Regions from separate parts of the Pseudomonas sp. 1L-C-7-B-C1 genome, predicted to be linked through region 2. Evidence: predicted binding sites of a transcription regulator. Region 2 holds the regulator's gene; each other region holds the start of a gene.
What was found. The regulator sigma-54, encoded in region 2, starts transcription at its own class of promoters, with help from an activator protein. The targets are predictions, from matches to a motif close to ANTGGCATNNANNTTGCTNT.

Region 1: a site for sigma-54 is predicted at 1,355-1,374, ahead of glnA (glutamate--ammonia ligase). Genes of this name have one in related genera too.
Region 3: a site for sigma-54 is predicted at 1,776-1,795, ahead of flgB (flagellar basal body rod protein FlgB). Genes of this name have one in related genera too.
Region 4: a site for sigma-54 is predicted at 1,235-1,254, ahead of AC0Z8Z_RS11675 (pilin). Genes of this name have one in related genera too.

What each region holds. Positions count from the first base shown of each region.
Region 1 is NZ_JBXAWH010000017.1:47,238-50,712, forward strand. It holds gene thiI (tRNA uracil 4-sulfurtransferase ThiI) at 1-1,140, opposite strand, end outside; gene glnA (glutamate--ammonia ligase) at 1,473-2,879, shown strand; gene AC0Z8Z_RS23295 (chorismate mutase) at 3,090-3,475, shown strand, end outside.
Region 2 is NZ_JBXAWH010000001.1:467,986-471,460, reverse strand. It holds gene ptsN (PTS IIA-like nitrogen regulatory protein PtsN) at 1-443, opposite strand, end outside; gene hpf (ribosome hibernation-promoting factor, HPF/YfiA family) at 456-764, opposite strand; gene AC0Z8Z_RS02125 (RNA polymerase factor sigma-54) at 841-2,334, opposite strand; gene lptB (LPS export ABC transporter ATP-binding protein) at 2,524-3,249, opposite strand; gene lptA (lipopolysaccharide transport periplasmic protein LptA) at 3,249-3,475, opposite strand, start outside.
Region 3 is NZ_JBXAWH010000015.1:73,467-76,941, reverse strand. It holds gene AC0Z8Z_RS21940 (chemotaxis protein CheV) at 1-36, shown strand, start outside; gene cheR (protein-glutamate O-methyltransferase CheR) at 81-908, shown strand; gene AC0Z8Z_RS21930 (hypothetical protein) at 1,265-1,726, opposite strand; gene flgB (flagellar basal body rod protein FlgB) at 1,838-2,245, shown strand; gene flgC (flagellar basal body rod protein FlgC) at 2,249-2,692, shown strand; gene AC0Z8Z_RS21915 (flagellar hook assembly protein FlgD) at 2,708-3,427, shown strand; gene flgE (flagellar hook protein FlgE) at 3,456-3,475, shown strand, end outside.
Region 4 is NZ_JBXAWH010000006.1:176,502-179,976, forward strand. It holds gene pilB (type IV-A pilus assembly ATPase PilB) at 1-522, opposite strand, end outside; gene AC0Z8Z_RS11675 (pilin) at 729-1,187, opposite strand; gene AC0Z8Z_RS11680 (hypothetical protein) at 1,384-1,866, opposite strand; tRNA gene AC0Z8Z_RS11685 (tRNA-Thr) at 1,981-2,056, shown strand; gene nadC (carboxylating nicotinate-nucleotide diphosphorylase) at 2,394-3,242, opposite strand.

The DNA of each region.
Region 1 (3,475 bases), on a different contig from region 2:
GTTTTCCAGCGCACGTTCGAGCACGGCCATGTCGAACGATTTTTCTTCGTGCTCGACCCGATTGCGCTTGGCGGCGGTCTTCGGATTCACCGAAATCACACCGCAGTATTCGGGCATGTGCCGGGCAAAATCGCCGGTGCCGATCTGATCGGCCAGGTCGATGATGTCCTGCTTGTGACTGGCGATCAGCGGTCGCAGGACCAGCTTCTCCGTCACGCAATCGATGACCGACAGGTTGGGCAGCGTCTGGCTGGACACCTGGGAAATCGCCTCGCCGGTGACCAGCGCGTCGATTTCCAGCCGGTCGGCAATGTTGGTCGCAGCGCGCAACATCATACGCTTCAATACTACGCCCATATGACTGTTATCGACTTTTCCGAGAATTTCTCCCAGAACTTCCTCGAACGGTACGCTGACGAACAGCACCCGCTGGGAACTGCCGTACTTCTTCCAGATGAAGTGCGCGACTTCCATCACGCCCAGCTCGTGGGCACGTCCGCCCAGATTGAAGAAGCAGAAATGGCTCATCAGGCCACGACGCATGATCTGGTAGGCCGCCACGGTGGAGTCAAAGCCACCGGACATCAGGATCAGGGTCTGTTCAAGCGAACCCAGCGGATAACCGCCGATGCCGTTGTGCTGGCTGTGGATCACGAACAGGCGCTGGTCGCGAATCTCGATTCTGACTTCGACTTCCGGCGCCTTCAGCGAGATACCAGCGGCGTTGCACTCACGGCGCAATTTACTACCTACGTACTTCTCGACGTCCATGGAGCTGAAGTCGTGATGGCCCGCCCGCTTGCAGCGAACCCCGAATATCTTGCCGGGGAGCGCGTCGCCGAAGTGCAGTTTGCACTTCTCATAGATGTCGTCCATGTCGCCCAGCGGATACTGGTCCACCTGCAGAAAGTGCGTGATGCCGGGCATGCAGCTGAGCCGCTCGGTCATCTCACGCAGGACTCTGGCATCCTCGACCCTGGTTTCGACCTCAAGGTTGTCCCACACGCCATCCACCACCAACGCCGGGTCCAGATCGCGGAGCACCGTGCGGATGTTCTTGGCCAGCTGTTTGATGAAGCGCTTTCGCACAGGCCGGCTTTTGATAGTGATTTCTGGGAAGACTTTGACGATTAATTTCATGAAAACAGCGCGCTAGGTCCCGGTCGAAAAAGGGGGGCGCGGATTATAGCGGAAATTGCTCAAGGTTTAACCAGTTATCGTACGTTCAATCGTCCACGCACCAAAACGGCCCTGTATACAATTACTTGGCACCATAAGAGTGCGCCGGTTTTCGAATATGCGACGTTTACCGCGCTTAAAGGCAGGTATTCCCGCCGAAAACCCAACACAGGGCACTGGCATGCAAATTGCTCCCTTGTGAGGCAGGTTGCCTTGGTCGAGTATCGCGCCCGGCATCACCCAAATTGAAGGGCCCACTACTACTCAGGCCCTAATCCACCCCGGAGGACAGCATGTCGAAGTCGGTTCAACTCATCAAAGATCATGACGTTAAGTGGATTGATCTGCGCTTCACGGACACCAAAGGCACTCAGCACCACGTGACCATGCCGGCCCGCGATGCGCTGGAAGACGACTTCTTCGAAGTCGGCAAAATGTTCGACGGTTCCTCCATCTCGGGCTGGAAAGGCATCGAAGCCTCCGACATGATCCTGCTGCCGGACGACGAAACCGCAGTGCTGGATCCGTTCACCGAAGAGCCTACCCTGATCCTGGTATGCGACATCATCGAACCTTCGACCATGCAAGGTTACGATCGCGACCCACGCGCCATCGCTCACCGCGCCGAGGAATACCTGAAGTCGACCGGTATCGGTGACACCGTATTCGCCGGCCCTGAGCCAGAATTCTTCATCTTCGACGAAGTGAAGTTCAAGTCCGATATCTCCGGCTCCATGTTCAAGATTTACTCCGAACAAGGTTCATGGATGTCCGACGCGGACATCGAAGGCGGCAACAAGGGCCACCGTCCAGGCATCAAAGGCGGCTACTTCCCGGTTCCACCGTTCGACCACGACCACGAAATCCGCACCGCAATGTGCAACGCTCTGGAAGAAATGGGCCAGGTCGTCGAAGTTCACCACCACGAAGTGGCAACCGCTGGCCAGAACGAAATCGGCGTGAAATTCAACACGCTGGTTAAGAAGGCCGACGAAGTTCAGACCCTGAAGTACGTCGTGCACAACGTTGCCGACGCTTACGGCCGCACCGCTACTTTCATGCCAAAGCCTCTGTACGGCGATAACGGTTCGGGCATGCACGTTCACATGTCCATCTCCAAAGATGGCAAGAACACCTTCGCTGGCGAAGGTTATGCCGGCCTGTCCGACACCGCTCTGTACTTCATCGGCGGCATCATCAAGCACGGTAAGGCCCTGAACGGCTTCACCAACCCGGCAACCAACTCGTACAAGCGTCTGGTTCCAGGTTTCGAAGCGCCGGTCATGCTGGCTTATTCGGCTCGCAACCGTTCGGCTTCGATCCGTATTCCTTACGTCAACAGCCCTAAAGGCCGTCGTATCGAAGCACGTTTCCCGGACCCGGCAGCCAACCCGTACCTGGCCTTCGCTGCACTGTTGATGGCTGGCCTGGACGGCATCCAGAACAAGATCCACCCTGGCGATGCGGCTGACAAAAACCTGTATGACCTGCCGCCTGAAGAGGCGAAAGAGATCCCACAAGTGTGCGGCAGCCTGAAAGAAGCCCTGGAAGAGCTGGACAAAGGTCGTGCGTTCCTGACCAAAGGCGGCGTATTCAGCGACGACTTCATCGACGCTTACATCGCGTTGAAATCCGAAGAAGAAATCAAAGTGCGCACCTTCGTGCACCCACTGGAATACGAGCTGTACTACAGCTGCTGATCCAGTCGCGCCGGCGTAAGCCGCGTGAACAAGAGGCCTCCTTCGGGAGGCCTTTTTTGTGCCTGGTTTTTACTGCGTGGTACATATACACATGTAACGCATTCGAGCCGACCTTCTCGGGCAATATGCTCAGCACTGCAACGCTGCCAAACGGTGAATCTGTGCCTGGCCCGTTGCGGGCGACGATCACTCATGCGAGAACAGACAACCATGCTCAAGTCATTTCACATAACCGCTCTGGCAATGGCCCTGTTTGCGCCATGCCTCAATGCAGCATCCGCTCAACAGCCTCCCGCGCAACTTCAGCCGCTTATCGCCGCCATGGAGCAGAGGCTGGAAATCGCCAATGACGTGGCGCGCAGCAAATGGCACAGCGGCAAGCCGGTGCAGGACAGTGAGCGCGAGCGCCAGGTGATCCAGAATGCCGAATCTCGGGCGGGTGAATTCAAGCTGGCGGCCGGTGATGTACGCGAGTTCATGACCGCCCAGATGGAAGCCAACAAGATGGTGCAGTACGCGCGCATCGAGCAGTGGCGTGAAACCGGCCACTCCCCGGAGAAGCCCGAATCCGGCCTCACCGACGGCATCCGGGGTCG
Region 2 (3,475 bases):
AGCACGACGTTGTAGAGCTCTTCGTCGGTTTTGGCGCCGCGCAGGCGCTTACGCGCATCGTCACGGTCGAGCATGCTGGCGATCTGGCGCAGGAGTTCCAGATGAGCATCAGTGGCCGCTTCCGGGACCAGCAGCACAAACAGCAGGTCAACCGGTGCGCCGTCGATGGCGTCGAAATCGATGGGCTTTTCCAGATGGAGTACGGCGCTAACAGGCGTTGAACAGCCCTTCAGCCGACAGTGGGGAATGGCGATGCCATTACCGAATCCGGTGGAACCGAGCTTTTCACGGGCAATGAGGCTTTCAAACACGACCTGCTCATCCAGATCAGGCACTTGCGTGCCGATCATTTTGGCGATGCTTTGGAGTACGGCTTTTTTGCTGCCGCCTGGCACGTTCACGAGTGAACGGCCAGGGGTCAGGATATTTTCAAGTCGGATCATGGGTGGGGAGTGTCAGCGAGCAGTCGCGCCTTGCAGCAGACTTTGCTGTTTTTCCTTATGTTTTTTGAGTTGGCGGTCAAGCTTGTCGGCAAGCAGGTCAATGGCTGCATACATGTCGTCGTGTTCGGCGTTGGCAACCACTTCAGCGCCAGGAACGTGCAAGGTGGCTTCGATTTTCTGCTTGAGCTTCTCGACCTCCATGGTGACCTGCACATTCGTGATCTTGTCAAAGTGGCGCTCCAATCGGGCGAGTTTCTCGCCGATGTAGGTACGCAGAGGTTCAGTCACTTCCAGCTGGTGTCCACTGATGTTGACTTGCATACAGCTTCTCCTTCGTTGCCAGTGCATTAAGAGGCAGGCGTGATGCCTGCCACTGGAACGCTTTGACGTGTGACCTTTACATCAGTCGCTTGCGTTCGCTGGACGGCGAGATCCCGAGGGATTCGCGGTACTTGGCGACTGTGCGACGGGCCACTTGAATGCCTTGTGCTTCCAGTAAACCAGCGATCTTGCTGTCACTCAACGGCTTTTTCTGATTTTCCGCAGCGACCAGTTTTTTGATGATCGCGCGAATCGCCGTGGACGAGCATTCGCCGCCTTCCGAGGTGCTGACGTGGCTGGAAAAGAAATATTTGAGCTCGTAGATCCCGCGCGGCGTGTGCATGAACTTCTGCGTGGTCACCCGGGAAATCGTCGATTCGTGCATGCCAACCGCTTCAGCAATGTCATGCAGAACCAGCGGCTTCATGGCCTCGTCGCCGTACTCCAGAAAGCCGCGCTGGTGTTCGACGATCTGCGTGGCCACCTTCATCAGCGTCTCGTTGCGGCTCTGCAGGCTCTTGATGAACCAGCGCGCCTCTTGCAGTTGATTGCGCATGAACGTGTTGTCGGCACTGGTATCGGCGCGACGCACAAAGCCTGCATATTGCGGATTGACCCGCAGGCGCGGCACGGATTCCTGGTTCAGCTCCACCAACCAGCGCTCGTTGTCCTTGCGCACGATGACGTCAGGTACGACGTATTCGGGTTCGCTGGATTCGATCTGCGAGCCCGGGCGCGGGTTGAGGCTCTGGACCAGCTCGATGACCTGGCGCAGGTCGTCTTCCTTGAGCTTCATGCGGCGCATCAGTTGCGCGTAGTCGCGGCTGCCCAACAGATCGATGTACTCGCTGACCAGCTTCTGCGCTTCTGCCAGCCACTTGGTTTTGGCCGGCAACTGGCGAAGTTGCAGCAGCAGGCATTCGCTCAGGTTGCGAGCGCCGATGCCCGCAGGCTCGAACTGCTGGATGCGGTGCAGAACGGCTTCGATTTCGTCCAGCTCGATATCGAGCTCGGGATCGAACGCGTCGAGCAATTCGTCGAGTGTTTCGTCGAGGTAGCCCTGGTTGTTGATGCAGTCGATCAGGGTCACGGCGATCAGGCGATCGGTGTCCGACATCGGCGCCAGGTTGAGCTGCCAGAGCAGGTGGCTTTGCAGGCTCTCGCCAACGGAGGTGCGGGTGGTGAAATCCCACTCGTCATCATCATTGCTGGGCAGGCTGCTGGCGCTGGTCTGATAGACGTCTTCCCACGCCGTGTCGACCGGCAGTTCGTTGGGGATGCGCTCGTTCCAGTCACCCTCATCCAGATTGTCGACGGTAGGCGCCGACTCCTGATAAGTGGGTTCCTGAACGTCAGCGTTGGGCTTTTGCTCTACGTTATCGGCCAAGGGGTCGGCGTTGTCGAAATCGTCGCCTTCCTCCTGCCGTTCCAGCATCGGGTTCGACTCCAGCGCCTCCTGAATTTCCTGTTGGAGATCCAGCGTCGACAACTGAAGCAAGCGGATTGCCTGTTGCAGCTGAGGTGTCATCGTCAGCTGCTGGCCCATTCTCAAGACTAGCGAAGGTTTCATGGCAGGGCTTAACACCTTATTCGCCGGCGCACTGCGCGCCATTTACTACCAGGGCGCCGAGGGCGCCAACTTAAGCAAATTATATGCCTGAAGCTGGAGGGTTTGCCTAGAGTGTGATGACAATTAAAAAACGAGGTCGGCGATGGCATCCGTTATGGGAGGGCGCACGACCTCATGTCATCACTGCGGTTACAGGCGGAACTCGTGACCCAGATACACTTCCTTGACCAACTGGTTGGCCAGGATGGACTCGGCGTCGCCTTCGGCAATCAGCTGGCCATCGTTGACGATGTAGGCGGTTTCGCAGATATCCAGCGTTTCACGCACGTTGTGGTCAGTGATCAGCACGCCGATCCCTTTGGCCTTGAGGTGGTGAATGATCTGCTTGATGTCGCCTACGGAAATAGGGTCAACACCGGCAAACGGTTCGTCGAGCAGAATGAATTTCGGCGAAGTGGCAAGGGCGCGTGCAATTTCCACACGGCGGCGTTCACCGCCCGACAGGCTCATGCCCAGGTTGTCGCGGATGTGGGTGATGTGGAATTCCTGCAGCAGGCTTTCCAGCTCTTTGCGGCGGGCCGCGCGATCAAGCTCCTTGCGGGTCTCGAGGATCGCCATGATGTTGTCCGAGACGGAGAGCTTGCGAAAGATCGACGCTTCCTGTGGCAGGTAGCCAATACCGGCACGGGCGCGGCCATGCATCGGCTGGTGGCTGACGTCCTGGTCGTCGATCAGCACGCGACCCTGATCCGCCTGAACCAGGCCGACGATCATGTAGAAGCAGGTGGTCTTGCCAGCGCCGTTGGGGCCGAGCAGGCCTACGATCTGGCCGCTCTCGATGGACAGGCTGACGTCACGTACGACCTGGCGGCTTTTATAGGCTTTGGCCAGGTGTTGGGCTTTCAGCGTTGCCATTACTGGGCCTTCTGCTGGTCGGTTTTCTTTTTCGGCTGGATGACCATGTCGATGCGAGGGCGTGGTGCGGTGACCTTGGTGCCGTTGGCGCGGCCGGCGTTCACGACCTGCTTGACGGTGTCATAGACAATTTTCTCGCCTTCGGACGTGTTGCCGTCGTTGACCACTTTGGCTTTGTCGATCAGCACGATGCGGTTCTGCGCCGCGAAGTATTGAATAGTGACAC
Region 3 (3,475 bases), on a different contig from region 2:
GTGGTAGATCGTATCAAGGCGGCAGATATCAGCTGAGGAGGGGTGTTCCTCCTTGCTGTTCACATGATTTGAGAGGCGGCATGTCGACAGGTAATTTGGATTTTGATCAGTTCCGGGTGTTCCTGGAAAAAGCCTGTGGCATTTTGCTGGGTGAAAATAAACAGTATCTGGTCTCCAGCCGCCTTAACAAGTTGATGGAACAGCAGTCCATCAAGTCGTTGGGTGAGCTGATCCAGCGTATCCAGACCCAGCCGCGCAGCGGGTTGCGCGAGCAGGTGGTGGATGCGATGACCACCAACGAGACGTTGTGGTTTCGCGATACGTACCCCTTCGAGGTGCTGAAGAACAAGGTGTTGCCGGAGGCGATCAAGGCCAGCCCCAATCAGCGTTTGCGGATCTGGTCGGCGGCGTGCTCGTCGGGGCAGGAACCGTACTCGCTGTCGATGTCGATCGATGAGTTCGAGCGCAGTAACCCGGGGCAGTTGAAGTCGGGCGCGCAGATTGTGGCGACGGATTTGTCGGGTTTGATGTTGAACAATTGCAAGACGGGCGAGTACGACAGTCTGGCCATCGGCCGGGGGTTGTCGCCGGACCGTCTGCAGCGTTTCTTTGATCAGAAGACGCCAGGGCGCTGGACGGTGAAAGCGCCGATCAAGAGTCGTGTGGAGTTTCGTTCGTTCAATCTTCTGGACAGTTATGCGGCGTTGGGCAAGTTCGATATGGTGTTTTGCCGCAACGTGCTGATTTATTTTTCGGCGGAGGTGAAGAAGGATATTTTGTTGCGTATCCATTCGACGTTGAAGCCTGGGGGGTATTTGTTCCTTGGGGCGTCGGAGGCGTTGAACGGGTTGCCCGATCATTACCAGATGGTGCAGTGCAGTCCCGGGATTATTTATCAGGCCAAGTGATTGGCTCTGCTTTTGATTTGATGAGAACCCGCTTAGGCGGGTTTTTTTATGTGAGTCAAGGGCCTCGGCCTAACGGCCTCGTGTTTCGCCTTCGGCGAGTTACTTGGAAAAGCACCCCAAGTAACCAAGGGTGCTTGCTCCTGGTTGGGCTCCTCCTTCGTCGGAGTACCCTCACTCCGGTCTCGCTCCGTGGGCCCGCGCTGAACGGGCATCCATGCCCTGACGGCGCTCTCGCCGCATCCCTGCGGCTCGGCCCACTGCGCGAGACCTACGTTCAGCCTGCACCCAAGTCGCGATTGGCGGTGACTGAGCCTTTTGCATATGAAGATCAAGATCAAAAGCAGATCAGAAGCAGATCAGAAGCAGATCAGAAGCAGATCAAAGGCTTCAGCCGGGAAGCTCTTGATCTTGTTCTGCTGTTGATCTTGATCTTCGTACGCAGATAGCGCTGAAGACAACAATCGCGACTTGGGTGCAGGCCGAACGCAGACGACGCGGAGTGGGCCGAGCCGCATGGATGCGGCGAGAGCGCCGTCAGGACATGGATGTCCGTTCGGCGCGGGCCCACGGAGCGTCGTCGGAGTGAGGGAACCCGACGAAGTCGGGCCCAACCAGGAGCAAGCACCCTTGGTTACTTGGGGTGCTTTTCCAAGTAACTCGGCGAAGCCGAAACAGTCTGCCCCCAGGCAGACGCCCTTGATCTTGATCTTGATCTTGATTCTGATCTCGCGAGCGATAGCGCAATACGGCAAAAAAACGGCACCGCGCTTGCCGCTTTCCTCCCCCGGAGCGGAAATCCCTTGCCGCTTTTCTGTCATCACCCCGCACCAACACCCCTGCAGCCCCCGGAAACACGCGCTTTTAGCATGTGGCACGCACCTTGCTATAACTCCTGCACGTACATTTGGTCAGCCCTCAAAGGTCCCGACATGAGCATCAGTTTTGAAAACGCCCTCGGCATCCACGAAAAAGCGCTCAACTTCCGCGCCCAGCGTGCTGAAGTGCTGGCCAACAACATCACCAACGCCGACACCCCCAACTACAAGGCGCGTGACCTCGACTTCTCCAAAGTCCTGGCCGCCCAAAGCGACAAGAGCAACAACGGCCACTTCGCCCTCGACATGACCAACAACCGTCACATCGAAGCCGAAGGCATGAGCGATGGCGAAGCCAGCCTGCTCTACCGGACCCCGTCGCAGCCGTCGCTTGACCAGAACACCGTCGACTCCCAGGTCGAAAATGCGAACTACGCCGAAAACGCCATCGGTTTTCAGGCCAGCTTCACCTTGCTCAACAGCAAATTCAAAGGGCTGGTTGCAGCCCTGCGCGGAGAGTAATCCATGTCCCTGTCCAGTGTTTTCAATATTGCCGGTAGCGGCATGAGTGCCCAGAACACCCGCCTCAACACCGTGGCCAGCAACATTGCCAACGCCGAAACCGTGTCCTCCAGCATGGACCAGACCTACCGCGCCCGACATCCGGTGTTCGCCACGGTCTTCCAGGGTCAGGAATCCGGTGGCAGCTCATCGCTGTTTGAAGAGCAGGGTCAGGCCGGCGTCGGCGTACAGGTGTCCGGCATCGTCGAAGACGCCTCAAACCTCGAAGCACGTTACGAGCCAAATCACCCGTCAGCCGACAAGAACGGCTACGTGTATTACCCGAACGTCAACGTCGTCAACGAGATGGCCGACATGATCTCGGCCAGCCGCTCGTTCCAGACCAACGCGGAAATCATGAACACCGCGAAAACCATGATGCAGAAGGTCCTGACCCTGGGTCAGTGATAAAGGGCGAAATCCATGACGGTCTCAAACACAGACGCTACCTCGTCGTTCCTCAAGGGGCTGCAAAGCACGACCCCTGGAACCACAGGCACCAGCACCAAATCCAGCACGAGCAGCCTCACCGGGTCCAGCTCGCTGGGCAAGGATTCATTCCTGCAGTTGCTGGTCACGCAGATGCAGAACCAGAACCCGCTCGATCCTCAGGACAACAGCGAGTTCGTGGCGCAGCTGGCCCAGTTCAGCAGCCTGGAAACCATGCAGAACCTGAGCACCTCGGTCGACTCGATCAGCACCATGTACCAGTCGTCCCAGGCGTTGCAGGCCTCGTCGCTGGTCGGCCGTTCGGTGACCGTGGACGCAGGGTCGACCTACGTCGACACCAGCAAGGCCATGACCGGTTCCGTGGTGCTGCCATCGTCCAGCTCCGACACGACGGTGAAGATTTACGACAGCACCGGCACGAACGTCGTGCGCACCATCGACCTGGGCACACAGAAGGCGGGTACCACAGCCTTCAGTTGGGATGGCAAGGACGACAGCGGCGCGGCGGTGGAGGCGGGCAACTACAGCTTCGTCGCCAACGGCAAGCTGGACGGTAAAGGCACTCAGCTGAGCACCTACCTGCCGGCGACAGTGAACAGCGTGACCATGGGCACAACGGGCTCTGACATGACGTTGAACCTCGCCGGCGGCACCCAGGTGGCACTGGCAAATATCAAGCAAATCGGAATTTAGAGCCGACTAGACGGCGCAGGAGTTAATCATGTCTTTCAATGTTGGTCT
Region 4 (3,475 bases), on a different contig from region 2:
ATCGCCAAGCATGCTTTCTTTGGATTCATTCGAAGTTTCTATTTCCAGACTCAGATCCACATCAGCCATTTCACCAAGGCCGCTGTTGGAGTCAAAGAATTTGTCGATTGCAGAGGATAATTTACCGTCCTCTACCAAAATTGCTTCCGTATTCAGACCTGTGCTGAACTGAATGTCAGTGATCGCTTGATGGTTCGTTGGGTCCGAGACGCCTACAAATAGTTTGTTACCACGTCGCCATAACGGCAACGCGTGGTGCTGACGTACTAGTTTTTCGCTAACAAGACCTTTAGGCTGGCTTTCTTTGTCAAGGCTACTGATGTCCAGAAAGGGGAGGCCGAACTGCTCTGCCGCCATCTCTGCGAGAACCAAGCCGTTCACTAGCTTGTTTTGCACCAGATAACTGACGAGCGAAAGCTTGTCGCGGCGGGCCTGTTGAAAAGCCTCCTGAGCAGCTTTTTCGTTAAGAAGCTCGGCTAGGACGATTTGTTTCGCCAAACCGGTAAGGACGACATCACTCATAGAACCACCAGGCGCATGCAATACGGATTTATAGCGTAGTCACGTCCTGATGCCAAACATGCGATTCACCCACGTAGGGTCGTCAGGACGCACGAGGGTAAGCTATCCGAGGACACTCAGGGTTTACGAGCTGAAGATTCGGGCTTCCAAAAAAACCTTTCAGCGATCTATAAACCGCTGAAAGGCGTGTCTTAGGGACCTTACGATTACGTAGCTGTAGTCGTACATGCTTTAGGCAGATACTTTTGAGGGGCAGATGACGTGCAGGTCCAGATGTTGGAACCCTTATCAGCGTTGGAGAGCGTAAGCGTGAGCGTTTTGCTGACAATGCCGGTGGCTACACCAGAGCTTTTCATTGTGGCAACGATTGTGCAGCCACCGCCTGCCGCAGCAGTACCACCGGTGTCGACTTGAAGGACATATGAGCCCTTGATATCAGTATTTGTTGCGATGCCGCCACTTCCGTTAGCTGGACACGTACCGGCTTGGGCGAAGACTTCGGTAACGTTTGTTTTTAGGCCATCAGCGAGAGTCATCGCTTCAGCCATCTGAGACCGAGCGACATAGTCCTGATATGCGGGAATGGCTACCGCTGCTAGGATGCCGATGATAGCAACGACAATCATAAGCTCAATGAGCGTAAAACCCTTCTGTACGGACTGCATATTAATTTCCTCAAAGGCTAGTTAGGATTTTGACTTCCGTGTCCGGTAACGCAATTCACATGCCAGAAATGCCGAACACCCTTCATGTCCTAATTTATGCCTTTTCAAATGTAGGAGTGAACATCTAAGCGCACCAGTGGCGCTATTGGTAACGTGTCATAAGACATAATGGCGCACCCTACGGTGTGCCAATGCCTTAAGGCAGCTTGATGGAGCGCCATTCTGAATTCGGTCGAAGTGCTTGAATTTGGATATGGGCAATAAGATGCCCAGTCGCTGCAGCTTTAGCTATCCACATAATCCCAGTGTTTTCATCGGCAATCACCCCAAATCCGGCGGTGTAACACCGCCCCAAATGATGCATCGCGTCGGCATCTCCTTGATCCGCTGCGGCTCTCCACCAATAAATTGCAGCTTTCTGGTTTTCCATTTCCGCGAACATTAACCCCGCATCATTCTGAGCTGCGAGGTCTCCTGCATCAGCTGCGACGAGAGTCGCCAACGCGTTGTGTTCATCTGGGATTGAAATGAATTCGGATGCGGACGTGAGCGAAAGCATGGTGCGACCCCGCGAGTCGGCACCTTTTTTCATTCCAGGGTTTTCCGAGATTCTTCTCCACCAAGTGCGGCGACTGCCGCCACCGATCGCGATAGCGGCTTCAAGACTGATTAATGTCACAACCTACCTCTCAAACAGTGCTGGGGTGCTAAGAATTATAGATCCGTGTGGCGGAAGACGGTGTCATGGTGAATCGTTGCTTGCTAGAGTTAAGCACCGTTGTTTTATGCTAAAGCCGAAATAGCTCAGTCGGTAGAGCAGCGCACTCGTAACGCGAAGGTCGTAGGTTCGATTCCTATTTTCGGCACCAGAAATACAAAAAGCCCGGTCATCAAGACCGGGCTTTTTCGTACCATCGTCCACATCCCGCCAATCAGCAAATCCCCGGCGGAATCCCGTCCTTATTGAAATCCTTCAACCGCTCCTTCTCCTCTTCAGTCGAATGTGCGGGAACGTCTTCTTCAGGTTCGACAGGTTTTTTCTCGTCAGTCATCGTCGCTTCCTCATCTTCGCTATCAATACCGAAACCTAAAGCCCAGCCCAAAACCGCCGTCTTGCGGGCGATCTACGCCACGGTCTCCATGGGGTAGTAACAAGCAGAGCCCGACCAGCCGTCGCAGTTCAACCTTTAAGGCGTCGGGACGCTCTCAGGTACTCAATCGCATCGACAAATCCACAGCCTTCACATCCTTGGTCAGCGTCCCGATAGAAATGTAATCAACCCCAGTTTCAGCAATGGTCCTCAGGGTAGCGTCAGTCACACCCCCGCTGGCCTCCAGCTTCGCACGACCCGCCGTGAGGCGTACGGCTTCGCGCATGTCGTCCAGGCTCAGTTCATCAAGCATGATGATGTCGGCGCCGCCATAGAGGGCTTGTTTGAGTTCGTCGAGGCTTTCCACTTCGATTTCCACAGGCTTGCCCGGCGCGATTTTGTGCGCGGCGGTGATGGCTTCCGCAATGCCGCCACACGCGGCGATGTGGTTTTCCTTGATAAGGAAGGCGTCGAACAAGCCGATGCGGTGGTTATGACAGCCGCCGCAGGTGACCGCGTATTTCTGCGCCATCCTCAGGCCGGGGAGGGTTTTGCGGGTGTCGAGCAGTTTGACCTGAGTGTCCGCGACCATGTCGGCGTAATGCTGCGCGCGGGTAGCGACGCCTGAGAGCAGCTGCAGGAAGTTGAGCGCGCTGCGTTCGCCCGTCAGCAAGGAGCGGGCGGGGCCTTCTAGATGGAACAGCGCCTGATTGGGCTGCACGCGATCACCATCAACGACCTGCCAATGCACGGCCACTCGCGGGTCAAGCTGACGGAAAACCCCATCGACCCATGCTGTACCGGCAATCACCGCTGCGTCGCGGGAGATCACCGTGGCCTTCGCCAGTCGCTCCGCCGGAATCAGCTGCGCGGTGATGTCGCCACTGCCCACATCCTCCAGCAACGCGCGGCGCACGTTGGCTTCGATTTCAGCAGCGAGGGCATCAAGACGTAGGTTTGGCATAACGAGCTCCACGGACTAAGTGCGCCGAGTATATGGCAGACGGGTGTACCAACCTACGCACGGCAAGTGTCCAGTCGGATGCATTAGATGCACTTTGTCGGTTTTTTCTTTGGTTATGCGACAGATTGCGATTTCCGTGGTCTATCGCTGCACATGTCCCTTCGCCGCCTTCTATCATTCCAATAAAGGCGAAGAGTTCGCTGGCGAGCGACCCGGTTTTACTCGATACTTTC